2 regions of the Streptomyces sp. NPDC005181 genome follow, and region 1 is predicted to be linked to the other one. Evidence: riboswitches for the same ligand, from Rfam matches in the RefSeq annotation. Region 1 holds a riboswitch; the other holds the start of a gene.

Region 1 (6,992 bases):
GACCTCGACCTCGAAGCCCGCGTCCTTCAGCAGGCGCGTGGCCTCGTCGACGTCCTTGCCGGTGACGTCCGGGACCTTGAGCAGCCGCGGGCCCTTGGAGACGGTGAGCGTGATGGTGTCGCCCTCCGCTGCCCGGTCGCCCCCGCCCGGGGACTGGCGTGCGATGTGGCCCGCGGCCTCGGGCGAATTGACCCGGCCCGGCAGCACCTCGGCCGTCAGGCCTTCCTCGTCCAGCGCCTCGGTCGCGTCCTGGACCGACAGCCCGGTCAGGTCGGGGACGTCGACCGGACTGCCCTTGCTGACGACCAGGGCGACCGCGGAGTCGGGGTGGCGCTCCGCGCCCGCTCCGGGATCCGTACGGATGACCTCGCCCTGCCCGATGCCCTCGCTGAACTCCTTGGTGACCATGCCGGGCACCAGGCCCACCTTCTTCAGTGCGCGCCTGGCCTCGGCGAGCCCGGTGCCCTCGACGTAGGGGACCTTCACGATCTCAGGGCCGCGCGAGACGACGATCGTCACCGATCCGTTGCCCCGGATGCGGGCGCCCGACCTCGGGTCGCTGCTGATGACCTTGCCCCGCTCGACGTTGTCGCTGTAGGCCCGCTCGACGCCCTTCAGCTCGAGACCGGAGTCCGAGAGCCGCTGGCGGGCCGCCTTCTCGGTCTGGCCGAGCAGCGAGGGGACCCGGGTGAACTGTCCCGAGTTGATGTACCAGACACCGGCGCCGACCCCCAGCACCAGCAGTACGGCGACGATCGCAGCGAGCATCCCCCGCCGCGGACCGCCGCGCAGCGGCCCGCTCCGGGCCGGCTCGGGCGGCAGCGGCGGGGGCATCTCCAGCCGGCTGGTGTGATGGGCGGTGCCCTGGCCGGCCGGGAGGACCCGGGGGATCACGCTCGTCCGGTCCTCGGCGTCGTCGTGCGCCTCGGCGAGCGCCTGCGGCGGTACGGCGTCCAGCTGGGCGTCGGTGAGCGCGGCGCGCGCGGTGCGGGACTCGGCGAGCAGAGCCACGGCGTCGAACGGACGGACCTCGGGGTTGCGGGCGGCGGCGCTCGCGACCAGTTCGTCCAGCTCGGCCGCGAGCCCCGGGACGACGGCCGACGGCGCCGGCACGTCCTCGTTGAGGTGCTGGTAGATGACCTGGGCGGGGGAGTCACCGGTGTGCGGCTTGGCGCCCGTCAGCATCTCGTACAGCACGACACCGCAGGCGTACACATCGGTGCGGGTGTCCGCCGTGCCGTGCTCGATCTGCTCGGGGGCGAGATAGGAGACGGTGCCGAGGACGGTTCCGGTGGTGTTGGTGTCGGATCCCACGGCCCGCACGAGACCGAAGTCCGCGACCTTCACCCGGCCGTCGTCCCCTATGAGGACGTTCTCCGGCTTCATGTCGCGGTGCACGAAGCCTGCCCGGTGTGCGGCGCCGAGCGCGGCGAGGACCGGCTCCAGGATGTCCAGTGCGGCTCTCGGCTGCAGGGCGCCGCGCTCGCGCAGGACGTCGCGGAGCGTGCAGCCCGCCACGTACTCCATCGCCAGGTAGACGTACGCCCCCTGGGCGCCCTGGTCGAAGACCGCGACCACATTGGGGTGCGCGAGCCGGGCCACGGACTTGGCCTCGCGGATGAAACGCTCGACGAACGAGGCGTCGGTCGCGAGGGCCGGGTGCATCACCTTGAGGGCGAGCACCCGGTCGAGCCGGGTGTCCACAGCCCGGTAGACCGTGGCCATCCCGCCCACGGCGATGCGGGCATCGACGCGATAGCGGCCGTCGAGCAGCTGCCCGACGATGGGGTCCCCCTGGCCGAAGGCTGGGGAAGGGTCCTGGAGGGTCGTATCCACGCAAGCGAGTCTACGAGTCGCCGCGGACCTGGCCGACGGGCCGGGCGATCCCGGAGCCGTACTGCAGCCGAGCCGTGACAGGGACATGCGCGTCACACGTACGGCACCCTGCGCACCGCGGGCGTACGGGTGCTCAGAACGCGGGCCGCTCCGGGTCCAGTGCCGCCCGCCCCTCCATCGGTGACGACGCCTCGGCGAAGTGGCGCCGGGGGATCCGGCCCGCGCGGTACGCCAGCCGCCCGCCGTCCACCGCGTGCCGCATCGCCGCCGCCATCAGTTCGGGCTCCTGCGCCCGGGTCACCGCCGACGCCAGCATCACCGCCGCGCACCCCAGCTCCATCGCGAGCGCCGCGTCCGATGCGGTCCCGGCGCCGGCGTCGAGAATCACCGGTACCCGGGCGTGCTCGACGATCAGCTGGAAGTTGTGCGGGTTGCGGATGCCGAGACCGGAGCCGATGGGGGAGCCGAGCGGCATGATCGCCGCACATCCCACGTCCTCCAGCTTCCGGGCCAGCACCGGGTCGTCATTGGTGTACGGAAGGACGGTGAAGCCGTCGTCCACCAGCGTCTCCGCGGCGTCCAGCAGCTCGATCGGGTCGGGCAGCAGGGTCCGCTCGTCGGCCACGACCTCCAGCTTGATCCAGTCGGCGCCCAGCGCCTCGCGGGCCAGCCGCGCGGTCAGTACGGCCTCGCCCGCGGTGAAGCAGCCCGCCGTGTTCGGCAGGACGCGGATCGAGAGCCGTTCCAGCACGGAGAGCACCGAACCCTGCACGGTCGGATCGAGGCGGCGCATCGCGACGGTGGTCAGCTCGGTGCCGGACGCGGTCAGTGAGCGTTCCAGCACGTCGAGGCTGGGTGCCCCGCCCGTCCCCATGATCAGCCGGGAGCCGAAGACGGTGTCGCCGAGGGTGAAGAGATCGTCGGACATGGTCAGCCTCCCTGGACCGCGGTGAGAACTTCGATCCGGTCGCCGTCGGCGAGCGTCGCGGTGGACCACCGGCTGCGCGGGACGACGGTCTCGTTGACGGCGGCCGCGACGCCGGAGGGCGCCGTGGTGAGGGTGGCGACGAGGGCTTCCAGCGTGGTGCCGGCGGCGATCGAGCGGGGATCACCGTTCACGGACACGGAGAGCGCGACGAAGTCGGTCATGCGGGCTGCTCCTGACGTACGGAGGCGGCGTCGGGGGACGCGGCGGGCGGCGGTACGGCGGCGGGCGCGAACCGCCCGGGGGCGAACGGGTGGGCCACGGCGGGCAGCTCGCCGGTGGTCAGCAGCTCGGCCATGGCGTCACCGGTGACGGGGGTGAGCAGCACCCCGTTGCGGTGGTGGCCGGTGGCGAGATGCAGACCGGGCAGGGCGGTGGGGCCGAGCAGCGGGGCGTTGTCGGGGGACGCGGGGCGCAGGCCGGCCCGGGTCTCGGTGAGCGGCAGTTCGGTGATGCCGGGCACCAGCTCGTGGGCGTCGCGCAGCAGCTCGTACACCCCGCCCGCCGTGACCGTGGTGTCCCAGCCCATTTCCTCGCTGGTGGCGCCGACGACCAGCTCGCCGTTCTTGCGCGGGACGAGATAGACATGGCTGCCGCGGACCACGGCCCGCACGGTCCGGGTGAGGAACGGCGCGTACGCGGCGGGCACGGTCAGCCGCAGCACCTGCCCTTTCACCGGCCGGACGGGCGGCACGACCTCGTCCGGCAGTCCCGCGAGCCGCCCGCTGAGGCTGCCCGCGGCGAGCACGATCTGGTCCGCCGCGAGCTCCGTACCGGCTGCGAGCACGGCCCCGGCGGCCCGGTCCCGTGCCACCACCAGGCGTGCCGCCCAGTCACGGTGGAAGACCACCCCCGCCCGCTCGCAGGCCGTCAGCAGGGCAGCGGCCAGCCGACGGGGGTCGACCTGGTGGTCGCCGTCGACCCGCAGACCGCCGCGCACACCCGGCGCCAGCATCGGCTCCAGGCGGCGGCACTCGCGGCCGGTGAGCCACTCCGACTCCAGCCCCGAACGGTGCTGGAGCGCGTGCAGTTCCCGCAGATGGGCGCGGTCGTCGGAGTCCAGGGCGACCGCGAGGGTGCCGCAGGCCCGGAAGCCGATGTCCTGGCCGCTCGCCGTCTCCAGCTCGGCCGCGAAGGCCGGGTAGCGCGCGGCGGAGGCGACATTGAGGCCGAGCAGCAGCTGCTCGCCGTAGTGGAGTTCGGTGACGGCGGCGAGCATGCCGGCCGCGACCTGGGCGGCCCCGCCGCCCGGTTCGGGGTCGACGACCGCGGTGCGCAGGCCGCGCTGCGCCGCCCGCCAGGCGGTCACCAGACCGATGATTCCGCCCCCGATGACGAGGACGTCGGATCCGTCTACTGAGGTGCTCCCGGAGGAATGCATGGGCGTCCAGCCCCTCCCTTCGCCGGCATGACCCGGATCAGGTTCGTACGGTCGGAGGCCGCCCAGCCTCCCTCTCAGCCCGGTGCGTCCGGGCTCCCGCGAGTGTTTTACGTTGGCCACCCTAAACCCCGTCACCCGGACCCAGTAAGGGAGCAGCCACCGTGGCCCGTTCGCTCGACGGAATCGTCCTCTCGCCGGTCGCCGACCAGGCGCCGGGTCAGGTCGGTACCCGGACCCGCTTCACGTACCACGAGGAGAAGGGGGTGATCTGGGCCGATTACGCGGGCGGGGATGTGGTCCGGGGCCAACTCGTCGGCACCCGCACCGGCGATCGACTCGACTTCCGGTACGTCCAGTTGAAGCGGGACGGAACGACCTCCTCCGGGCACTGCGTCTCCACCGTCGTCGGTCTTGCGGACGGCCGGGTGCGGCTGGAGGAGCGCTGGGAGTGGGAGTCGCAGGAGGGTAGTGGGACCAGTGTGGTCGAGGAACTTGCAACCTGACGGATCGTCAAATGCTTAAGGTGGACAGGTGAGCGAGCAGCAGACAGAGCAGCCGGGCCGGCGGACAGAGCGCCGCGTCGTCATCGTCGGTGCGGGCATGGCCGGCGTGCAGACCGCGGTGGCCCTGCGGGAGCAGGGCTTCACCGGCCCGGTCACCCTGATCGGCGCCGAACCCCACCAGCCGTACGACCGCCCCCCGCTGTCCAAGGCGGTGCTGCTCGGCACGGCCGAGGGCTCCGCCTTCGACATCGACTTCGAAGAGCTGGACATCGAGCTGCAACTGGGCCGAGACGTGACCGGCGTACGGGCCGACGTGCACGAACTGGACACCCTGGCCGGCCCCGTCCCGTACGACGTCCTGGTCATCGCCTCCGGAGCCGAACCGGTGGTGCTGCCCGGCTCCGAGGGGGTGCCCGGCGTCCATCTGCTGCGCACCCTCGACGACGCCGCGCGGCTGCGGCCGGTCCTCGACCAGCAGCACACCGTCGTGGTCGTCGGCGCGGGCTGGATCGGCGCCGAATTCGCCACCGCCGCCCGCGCCGCGGGCTGCGAGGTCACCGTCGTCGAGGCCGCCGACCGGCCGTTCGCGGGTGTCCTGCCCGCCGAGGTCGCCGCCCCGATGGCCCGCTGGTACGCGCAGAGCGGCACCGAACTCCTGACCGGCGCCCCGGTGGCCCGCATCGAGCCCGGCAGCGTGGTCCTCGCCGACGGCCGCACGCTCGCCGCCGGAGCGGTGGTTGTCGGGATCGGCGCCCGGCCCGCCACCGACTGGCTGGCCGGCTCCGGCATCGCCCTCGGTCCGGACGGATCGGTGACCGCCGACGAAGCGCTGCGCACCTCGCTGCCCGATGTGTACGCGGTCGGGGACTGCGCGTCCTTCCCCTCCGCGCGGTACGGCACACGGCTCCTCGTCCACCACTGGGACAACGCCGTCCAAGGGCCGCGGACCGCCGCCGCCAACATCATCGGCGCCGGCATGGACAGGGCGTCGCACCCCCTGACGTACGACCCCGTGCCGTACTTCTGGTCCGAGCAGTTCGACCGCTTCGTGCAGTACGCGGGCCATCACGGTGGCGCGGACACCCTGCTCTGGCGCGGCGACCCGGCCGAACCCGCCTGGTCCGTGTGCTGGCTGCGGGACGGCGCACTGGTCGCCGTCCTCGCCGTCGGCCGGCCGCGCGACCTGGCCCAGGGGCGCAGACTCATCGAGGCGGGGGCGCGGCTCGATCCGGTGCGGGCGGCCGACCCCGCCGTACCGCTGAAGTCGGCCAGGGCCGATGCCCCGTAGCGGCTCGCCCGCAGCACTTCAGGAGCCCTTGCGGCCACTGGGGTGACCCCCGTCCGGTCGGGTCCGAGTACCGACTGTCGGTCCGGGATGGCACGCTTGTCTCCGTGACCGAGATTGACGCAAAGATCGATGCTCTCGTCCCTGCCTGGCTCCACCTTCCCGACATCGCCGAAATGCTCGATGTCGAGGTGACGCGCGTGCGGCAGCTGGTCAAGGAGGGCCAGCTGATCGCCGTACGACGTGGTGAGAACCGGACGCTCCAGGTGCCTGCTGCCTTCATCGACGGCAACAAGGTGGTCAAGGGCCTCTCCGGCACCCTGACGCTCCTGAGGGACGACGGCTACACCGACGAAGAGATGCTGGAGTGGCTCTTCACCCCCGACCCGTCCCTGCCGGGTACCCCCGCGCAGGCGCTGAGCGAGAATCGCGGCACGGAGGTGAAGCGCCGCGCCCAGGCGCTCGCCGTCTGACCGGGACAACCGCACGCGGGGTACGGGCACGGGTACGGGCCGTTCCGAACGGCCCGGCCCGGCCCGTACCTCCGCATCACGCCGTACCGCTGTACCAGCCCGACCATGTCGTGCCGCCGCTGTATTCCGTACAGCTGTATCAAGGGGGAACCGCATCATGCCCACGCCTCGTGAGCTGCTGTCCGACGCCCGGCTCTACCTGTGCACGGACGCCCGCAGGCGCCAGGGCGACCTGCCCGCCTTCCTCGACGCCGTGCTCTCCTCCGGGGTGGACATCGTCCAGCTGCGCGACAAGGGCATGGAGGCGGCCGAGGAGCTCGAGCACCTGGCGGTTCTCGCCGATGCCTGCCGGCGCCACGGCAAGCTCCTCGCCGTGAACGACCGGGCCGATGTCGCCCACGCCATCGGGTCCGATGTGCTCCACCTCGGCCAGGGAGACCTGCCGGTCCCCGCCGCCCGCGCCATCATCGGCGACGACGTGGTGATCGGCCGCTCCACGCACGCCGAGTCCGAGGTCGACGCCGCCGTC
Region 2 (6,992 bases), on a different contig from region 1:
TGCACGGCGGTACGTCCTGCGAAACGCGCGGCACCGCGGCGAACCAGGTCTACGGCAAGCATGCGCCGGACGATAGACCCGCCATATACAGTCCGTCCAGACTGTTTGTTGGTTCCCAGTCGTGTCGTACGCTCACTGCCATGCCCGCTCCACGCCGCACCCAGCAGCAACGCCGGGAGGAGACCCGGCAGCGACTCCTCGATGCCACGATCGACTGTCTGGTCGACCACGGTTTCGCGGGCACCACGACCCAGCGGGTGCAGGAGCGGGCGGGCGTCTCCCGCGGCGCGCTGCTGCATCACTTCGCCTCGAAGGCCGATCTGCTGGCGGCCGCCACCCACCATGTCGCCGAGCTGCGTCTCGCGCACATCCGTACCGAGACGGACGGCGGCGCACCGAACCGCGAGAAGGGGCTTGCCCTGCTGCGCACGGCGATGTCGGGCCCGCACTGCCTCGCGGGGCTGGAGCTGTGGCTGGCGGCCCGCACCGACGCGGATCTCAGGGCGGCGCTGCTGCCGGCCGAGCGGGAAGTGGGCGCGGCCCAGCGTGCGGTGATGGCCGATATCTTCGGCCCGGAGACGGCGGCGCGCGAGGACTTCGCCCTGCTCTGCGAATCACTGCTGGTCCTGCACCGCGGTCTCGCGCTCACCAGCGTGCTGCGCGAGGACCCGACGTTCGACGACGAGCTGCTGCGGCTGTGGACGGAACGGTTTCTGGGGGCTCAGCCCTGAGGCTGCGACCCCCGCAGATCATGGACGTACCAGTTGAACAAGGTGCCGTCCGCTTCCGCGACCTGCTTGAGGCAGGTGAAGCCGGCCCTCCGCGCGACCGCCACCGACGCCCGTTCTCCGGGTCCGCCTTGATCACTTCCTGGGTCGCTCCGGCGGCCGCCGCATATCCGCGGACCAGGGCAACGGCGCGCGTCGCACGTCCTCACCTTCGTCCCATACCTTGCGCCGACAGCGTGCAGCATTCAAGATGCTGACTGCATGTGACCGCCGGTAACCATCGCCCATCAGGGCTGGGACGTGAAGAAGGTCCTGCTGTGCCCGTACTCCGCCGTACGACGAACGCCCTCGGTGCCCTGTCCGCAGGTGTCCGACTCGCCGCCTTCGGCGCAGTGGTGGCGGCAGCCGCCGCCCTGCTCCCCGCCGCTTCCGCCTCGGCCGCAGAACCAGGCGTCGGCGGTTACACCGACCCTTCGTACGCCCCCGCGTGTACCTTCCACCGCTACGGCGAGGGCGAGACGCCGCCACTCTCCCTGTTCGGCGCCGACCCGCTGTGCGTGGAGTACGCCAAGCGGGACATCACCGTGACCAACGGCGGCGCGGCGCGCTTTCTGCTGGCCGAGCCGGCGCGCTTCGCGATCGCCGTACCGGCCTGCCGTTACTGGCAGTTGGACCACTGGAGCGTGCAGGCCACGGCCGGCGGAACCGAACTGGTCGGCTGGGACGGCAGTTACTGGTTCGACAAGGCGGAGGGCAGCGCCGCGGCGAAGGTACGCAACATCACCGTTGCCGGGCACCCCGCGCAGGCCGAGGACGCCGCGAAGGTGATCCGGCCGTACGACGCGCTGCTCGCCGACGCACTCGTGCGTGACGCCGCAGGTGTGAGGGTGCGACTGCCGGTGAGCGCACTGTGTTGAGCGAACCACCCGCACGTCCCACTCGGCGCCGGCTGCTCGTCGGGCTGACCGCCGCCGTCGCCGCCCTGCGGGCAGGGGAGCTGACCGCCGAAGCCGCGCCTTCGGCGCGTCCTGTCCCCGAGCCGGTCCCGGTGGATCGGGCGGGGCTGCTGCCCGCTTCCCTGGCGCTGCCCGACCCGACGACCGCCACGCTGGAGGCGTTCGCGGACACCATGGTCCCGGGCGAGAAGCGGTACGGCGGCGACGCGGCGATCGCCGGGGCGGCCCCCGGTCCCGGCGCCGTGCAGGCGGGGGCCGTCGAGCTGCTCAACCTTCCCGACCTCGGCGTCGGCGTACTGCTGCCCGAGCTGGCGCTGCTCGTCAACACCCGCGCCCTCGCCTATGCGGCCACCCACGGCCGGATCCTGCTGCGCACTCAACCTCCCTTCGTCGCCCTCCGGTTCACCGACCGCACCGCGCTCGCCGGAGAGCTGCTCACGCCCGGCGCCCCGGACCGGCAGCTGTATGTGCTGCTCGCACTCTTCGCCGCCGCGGCCTTCGACACCGCGGCCCATCTGCACACCGCCGTAGCCATCCGGCAACGCCACCCGGGCCTGGCCTGGATCGGCTTCCCGGCGCCCGACGCCGACGGACTGTGGCGCTTCCCCGACTACTCGTACGGCAGAAGGCTCGCCTCCGAGCACCCGCTCACCACCCCCGGAGGGCACCCCGCATGAGCGCCACCGAACGCACCGACGTGCTGGTCATCGGCAGTGGCTTCGGGGGCGCCATCCCCGCCTACCATCTGGCCGCGGGTGGCGCCAAGGTGGTGATCCTGGAACGTGGACCGCACCTCACCGCCCCCGACTTCACCCATGACCTGCGCCTGGGCAGCTACACCCGGATCGTCGACCTCGTGCAGGGCGACGGCATCACGGTCGTCGCCGGGAACTGCGTCGGCGGGTCCAGCGTGGTCTACTTCGCCGCTTCACTGCGGGCTCCGGGCTTCGTCTTCGATCGCCGCGGCAGTCTTGGCCATCGCCTGTGGCCTTCGACCCTGACGCGCGCGGCACTCGACCCGTGGTACGACCGGGTCGAGGAGGCTCTGCCCGTCGCCGAGCAGAGCTGGGACCAAGTCCCTTACCCCGGAGGGCTGTTCGCTGCGGCGTGCGCCCGTGCGGGCCGCACCTGCAATCCTGTGCCCGTCGCCGTCGACCTGGCCCGCTGCACCAACTGCAATTGGATGCTGGGCGGCTGTCACTTCGACGCCAAGCGCTCCATGCTGCTGAACTACCTCCCCGCTGCGACGGCGCACGGCGCCGAGATCCGCCCACTCCACGAGGCACAGACGATCGCGCCTGCCATCACACCCGGTTACCGCTACCGCGTCTCGTACACGCAGCTCGATGCCGGCGACTACCGGCTGCCGGTCGGCGTGGGCACGATCGAGGCCAAGACCGTGGTGCTGGCCGCAGGCGCTCTGGCCACCCCGGTGCTGCTGCAGCGCTCGGCTCCCCTGCTCGGCGGTGTCCCGCAAGCCGTCGGGCGCTACTTCTCGGGCAACGGCGACCGCGTGTCCATCGCCGACGTCGACGAAGGCAAGGTGCGCGACCTGCTCGGTCTCGAGCGCGCCCCGGGCATCCCGTACCAGGGCTTCCCCATCGGGAAGCCCATCGGCTCCATGTCGTACGACCGGCTCGACCCGGCAACGGCGGAGTTCACCCGTTTCTCCCTTCAGCAGATCTACTTCCCCGGCATCACCGACCTGCTGGCCCAGGCCACTGACGCCCCGGCGACGAGCTGGTTCGGCGTCCGCAAGAAGGAGATGCGGGCACGCTGGCCGTCGTGGCTCTCCGTGCTCGCCATGACCGAGGACGACAACGAGGGCGTCTTCGGCCCGCCGCCGCCCACCGGAAGCTCGACGCGCGTGGCCACATCGCTCTGCCTGTCCACGCTCTCGTACCGGCCGACAGCGAACACCCTGCGCGGCTGGGCCGCCGCGGATGCCGAGGCCCGCGCGGTGCTGGAGCGCGACGGTCTTGCGCGGGTGCGGCCCTGGAGCGAGAACCCCGCCGGGTCCGTGAGCGCGCACCCCCTCGCCTCCTGCCGGATGGGTGACGACCCCGCCACCTCGGCACTCGACGAACGCGGCGAACTGCGAGGCCATCCCGGCCTGTTCGTCACCGACGGCTCGGCAGTGCCGACCTCGCTCTGTGTCAACCCCTCACTGACGATCGCGGCGCTGGCCGAACGGGCCTGTCCCGGCATCGTGGAGAGCACCGCCGAGGCAGGCGTGCGCGCACGGTACGGGGCCCCCGCGCCCCGGTGAAAGGAAACCCTCGTGAACTCGCTCTACCCGCCGCGGATGACCGGCCGTCCAGGGCGGCTCGAAGTCTGGTACGCGACGTTGACCGATCCCCGTACCGGTACCGGCGTGTGGATCCACCACGAAGTGGTGGCACCCAAGCACGACGGCCCGGCCCGGGCGCATGGCTGGATATCAGTCTTCCCACCGGACGGACCGCCGTTCACCGAGCGGTTCGGGGTCCCGGACTCTCCACCGCCTCAGGGCGAGGCGTACTTCGAGGTGCCGGGGGTGCGGGCAACGCCCCGGCTTCTGGAAGGCACCGCGGGCGCGATCACCTGGCGCCTGACGGTCACCGGGGGCGGAGAGCCCCTCTACACGTTTCCGCGCTGGTCCTGGCAGCGTGAACTGCTGCCCGCCGCCCAGATCGTGCCTGCCCCCGACGCCCTTTTCGACGGGGAACTCGTCGTCGGGGAGCGGCGGTTCACGCTCTCCGGCGCGGTGGGAGGCGTGGCCCGGATCGCCGGGCACGGCAATGCCCAGCGATGGGCGTGGCTCCATGCGGGCCTCGGCGACGGGGACGTACTGGAAGTGGTGGCCGCCGTCGCCCGCCGTCCCACGATGCGGTGGCTACCACCGCTGCCCATGCTTCAGCTGCGGATCGGCGGCACCGACTGGCCGCGCGACCCGTTGCTGACCGCGCCACTGCTGCGCGCACGGATCGGGCTGCCCGACTGGTCGGTCAGCGGTGGCACCGCGCGGCGCAGGGTACGGATCGATGTGACCCAGGACCCGGCCGACTGCGTGTCGCTCTCCTACACCGACCCCGACGGAGCGACCGCCACGTGCACCAACACGGAGCGCGCCACCGTCGACGTAATCGTCGAACGCCGCACCGGGCTGCACCGCTTCGAGGTGGAACACCGCTGGCATCTGGATCGCACGGGGCACGCGGAGGGGGGAACGCGGCCGTGAGCGCGTTGCCACGCGGTCCTTCGTTCAGGTGTTCAACGGGATCGGGTTAGTCTGTCCGTCGTACCGGACACGGGGTGCCCTACCCGAGGGCTGAGATCACACCCGTCGAACCTGAACCAGTTCGTACTGGCGGAGGGATGTCTTCCATGCCTGTGACGCATGTTTCCGGCGGTCTGCCCGCCGACAGCCGGCAGACCGTCTTCGACGGGCGGATGCCAGCAGCCCCCGGCGACCTCAGCGTCGAGACACACGGCATCGAGCCGGTCCCCGAGAGCAACCGCTACGGCGGTCCCGGGCGCCTGTTCACCGTGTGGTTCGCTCCCAATCTGACCATGACCGGCGTGTTCACCGGCACCGTCGGCATCGCCCTCGGCCTGGACTTCGCCACCGCGCTCGCCGCCGTCGTGCTGGGCACCGTGCTCGGCGCGGTGCCCACCGCCTACCTGGGCACCTGGGGGAGCCAGACCGGTGCCGGGCAACTGCCGCTGGCCCGGCTCGCCTTCGGCCGGGCCGTGACGGTACCCGGCATTCTGCAGTGGCTGTCGTCGGTCGCCTGGGATGCGCTGATCGGGCTGTTCGGCGGGGACGCGCTCGCGCGGCTGTGCGGCTGGCCGTTCTGGCTCGGCGTGCTGGCCATGATGCTGGCCCAAGGCGCCCTCGGCGTTCTGGGCTACGAGGCCATCCACCGGCTCCAGATCGTCATGACCTTCGTGCTCGCCGCCGCGTTCGCGCTGATCGCCTGGCGGCTGCTCGACGGTGTCCATCCGGTCGGCACCGGCACCGCGCACGGCGCCGACCAGGCCGGCGCGTTCGTCCTGACCAGCACCATCGCGCTGAGTCTGACCCTGTCCTGGGCTCCGTACGCCAGCGACTTCAGCCGCTATCTGCCACGCACCACCTCGCGCCCGCGCATGTTCTGCTTCACCCTGCTCGGCCTTGTGGTGTCCTTCGTGGCCGTCCAGGCCCTCGGGTTGTTGGGCGCGTCCGTGCTGACCGACCAGACCGCCGCAGGTGTGGACACGCTGCTGGGCGGTGGGGTGCTGGGCGCGTTCGGGCTGCTCGCCGTGGCGCTGGCGGCACTCTGCAGCAACGCCATGAACGACTACAGCGGTTCCCTGGCTCTGCAGACCGTCGGTGTGCGCCTTCCGCGCCCGGTGGCCGCCGCCCTCGCCGCCGTGCTCGGCTTCCCCCTGGTGCTGTGGATGCACGCGGCCGACACCACGGCCCGCTTCCAGAACGTGCTGCTGTTCGTCGGCTACTGGATTCCCGGTTTCGTGGCGATCGTCATCGTCGACTGGATCGCACGGGCCCGGGCACGGGGCGGCGCCGCGATGGACCTCGCCGCCGAGACCGCCCGCCCGCAGTCCGGATGGCTCCCGTTGTCGGCATTCGCCGTCGCCTTCGCCGCGGCTGTGCCGTTCATGGACACCAGCCTGTACGTGGGCCCGGTGGCGGCCGCCCTGCATGGCGCCGACCTCTCGTACTACGTGGCGTTCCTCGTGGCGCTCGCCGTCTACGCGCCGCTGCGGCTGCGCCACCGTCCACAGGACTGACCTGCCGTCGGCCGCCGGACCCCCGACGTCCCTCGGCGCCCGAACGACATTCCCACCCCACGGAGCGATATCTCATGCCCGCGACATCCACCGATCACACCGCCTTCGCCCCGCAAGCCCTCGCACGCGTGCGGGCGGACTCCCCGCTGGTTCAGTGCCTGACCAACTCGGTGGTCACGGGCTTCACCGCCAACGTCCTGCTGGCGCTCGGCGCCTCACCGGCCATGGTCGACATTCCGGTGGAGGCCGGCCCGTTCGCCCGGATCGCCTCCGGCGTCCTGATCAATCTCGGCACCCCGCACGCGGAGCAGCGCTCCGCCATGGTCGAGGCCGCGCGTGCGGCGGCTTCGGCCGGTACGCCGTGGGTCCTCGACCCGGTGGCGGTCGGCGCGCTGCCGGTGCGCACCGCGCTGGCACGGGAGCTCCTGGAGCTCCGGCCGACTGTGATCCGGGGCAACGCGTCCGAGATCATCGCGCTCGCGGGATCGGGCGACGGCGGCCGCGGCGTGGACTCCTCCGACGGCGTCGAGGCGGC

What was found. Region 1 has a riboswitch for thiamine pyrophosphate ahead of thiO (glycine oxidase ThiO). Riboswitches for the same ligand answer to the same signal wherever they lie in the genome.
Region 2: it holds a riboswitch for thiamine pyrophosphate, as region 1 does, so the genes downstream of both, ABZV38_RS34185 (cytosine permease) here and thiO (glycine oxidase ThiO) in region 1, are expected to answer to the same signal.

Annotation. Positions count from the first base shown of each region.
Region 1 is NZ_JBEXID010000007.1:154,563-161,554, reverse strand. It holds gene pknB (Stk1 family PASTA domain-containing Ser/Thr kinase) at 1-1,923, opposite strand, end outside; gene ABZV38_RS07630 (thiazole synthase) at 1,970-2,764, opposite strand; gene thiS (sulfur carrier protein ThiS) at 2,767-2,985, opposite strand; gene thiO (glycine oxidase ThiO) at 2,982-4,202, opposite strand; TPP riboswitch at 4,200-4,312, opposite strand; gene ABZV38_RS07615 (hypothetical protein) at 4,364-4,705, shown strand; gene ABZV38_RS07610 (FAD-dependent oxidoreductase) at 4,734-5,993, shown strand; gene ABZV38_RS07605 (Rv2175c family DNA-binding protein) at 6,098-6,463, shown strand; gene thiE (thiamine phosphate synthase) at 6,621-6,992, shown strand, end outside.
Region 2 is NZ_JBEXID010000096.1:15,769-22,760, forward strand. It holds gene ABZV38_RS34155 (AMP-binding protein) at 1-62, opposite strand, end outside; gene ABZV38_RS34160 (helix-turn-helix domain-containing protein) at 141-731, shown strand; gene ABZV38_RS34165 (hypothetical protein) at 1,046-1,645, shown strand; gene ABZV38_RS34170 (DUF5987 family protein) at 1,642-2,361, shown strand; gene ABZV38_RS34175 (GMC family oxidoreductase) at 2,358-3,953, shown strand; gene ABZV38_RS34180 (hypothetical protein) at 3,966-4,904, shown strand; TPP riboswitch at 4,965-5,059, shown strand; gene ABZV38_RS34185 (cytosine permease) at 5,051-6,457, shown strand; gene thiM (hydroxyethylthiazole kinase) at 6,532-6,992, shown strand, end outside.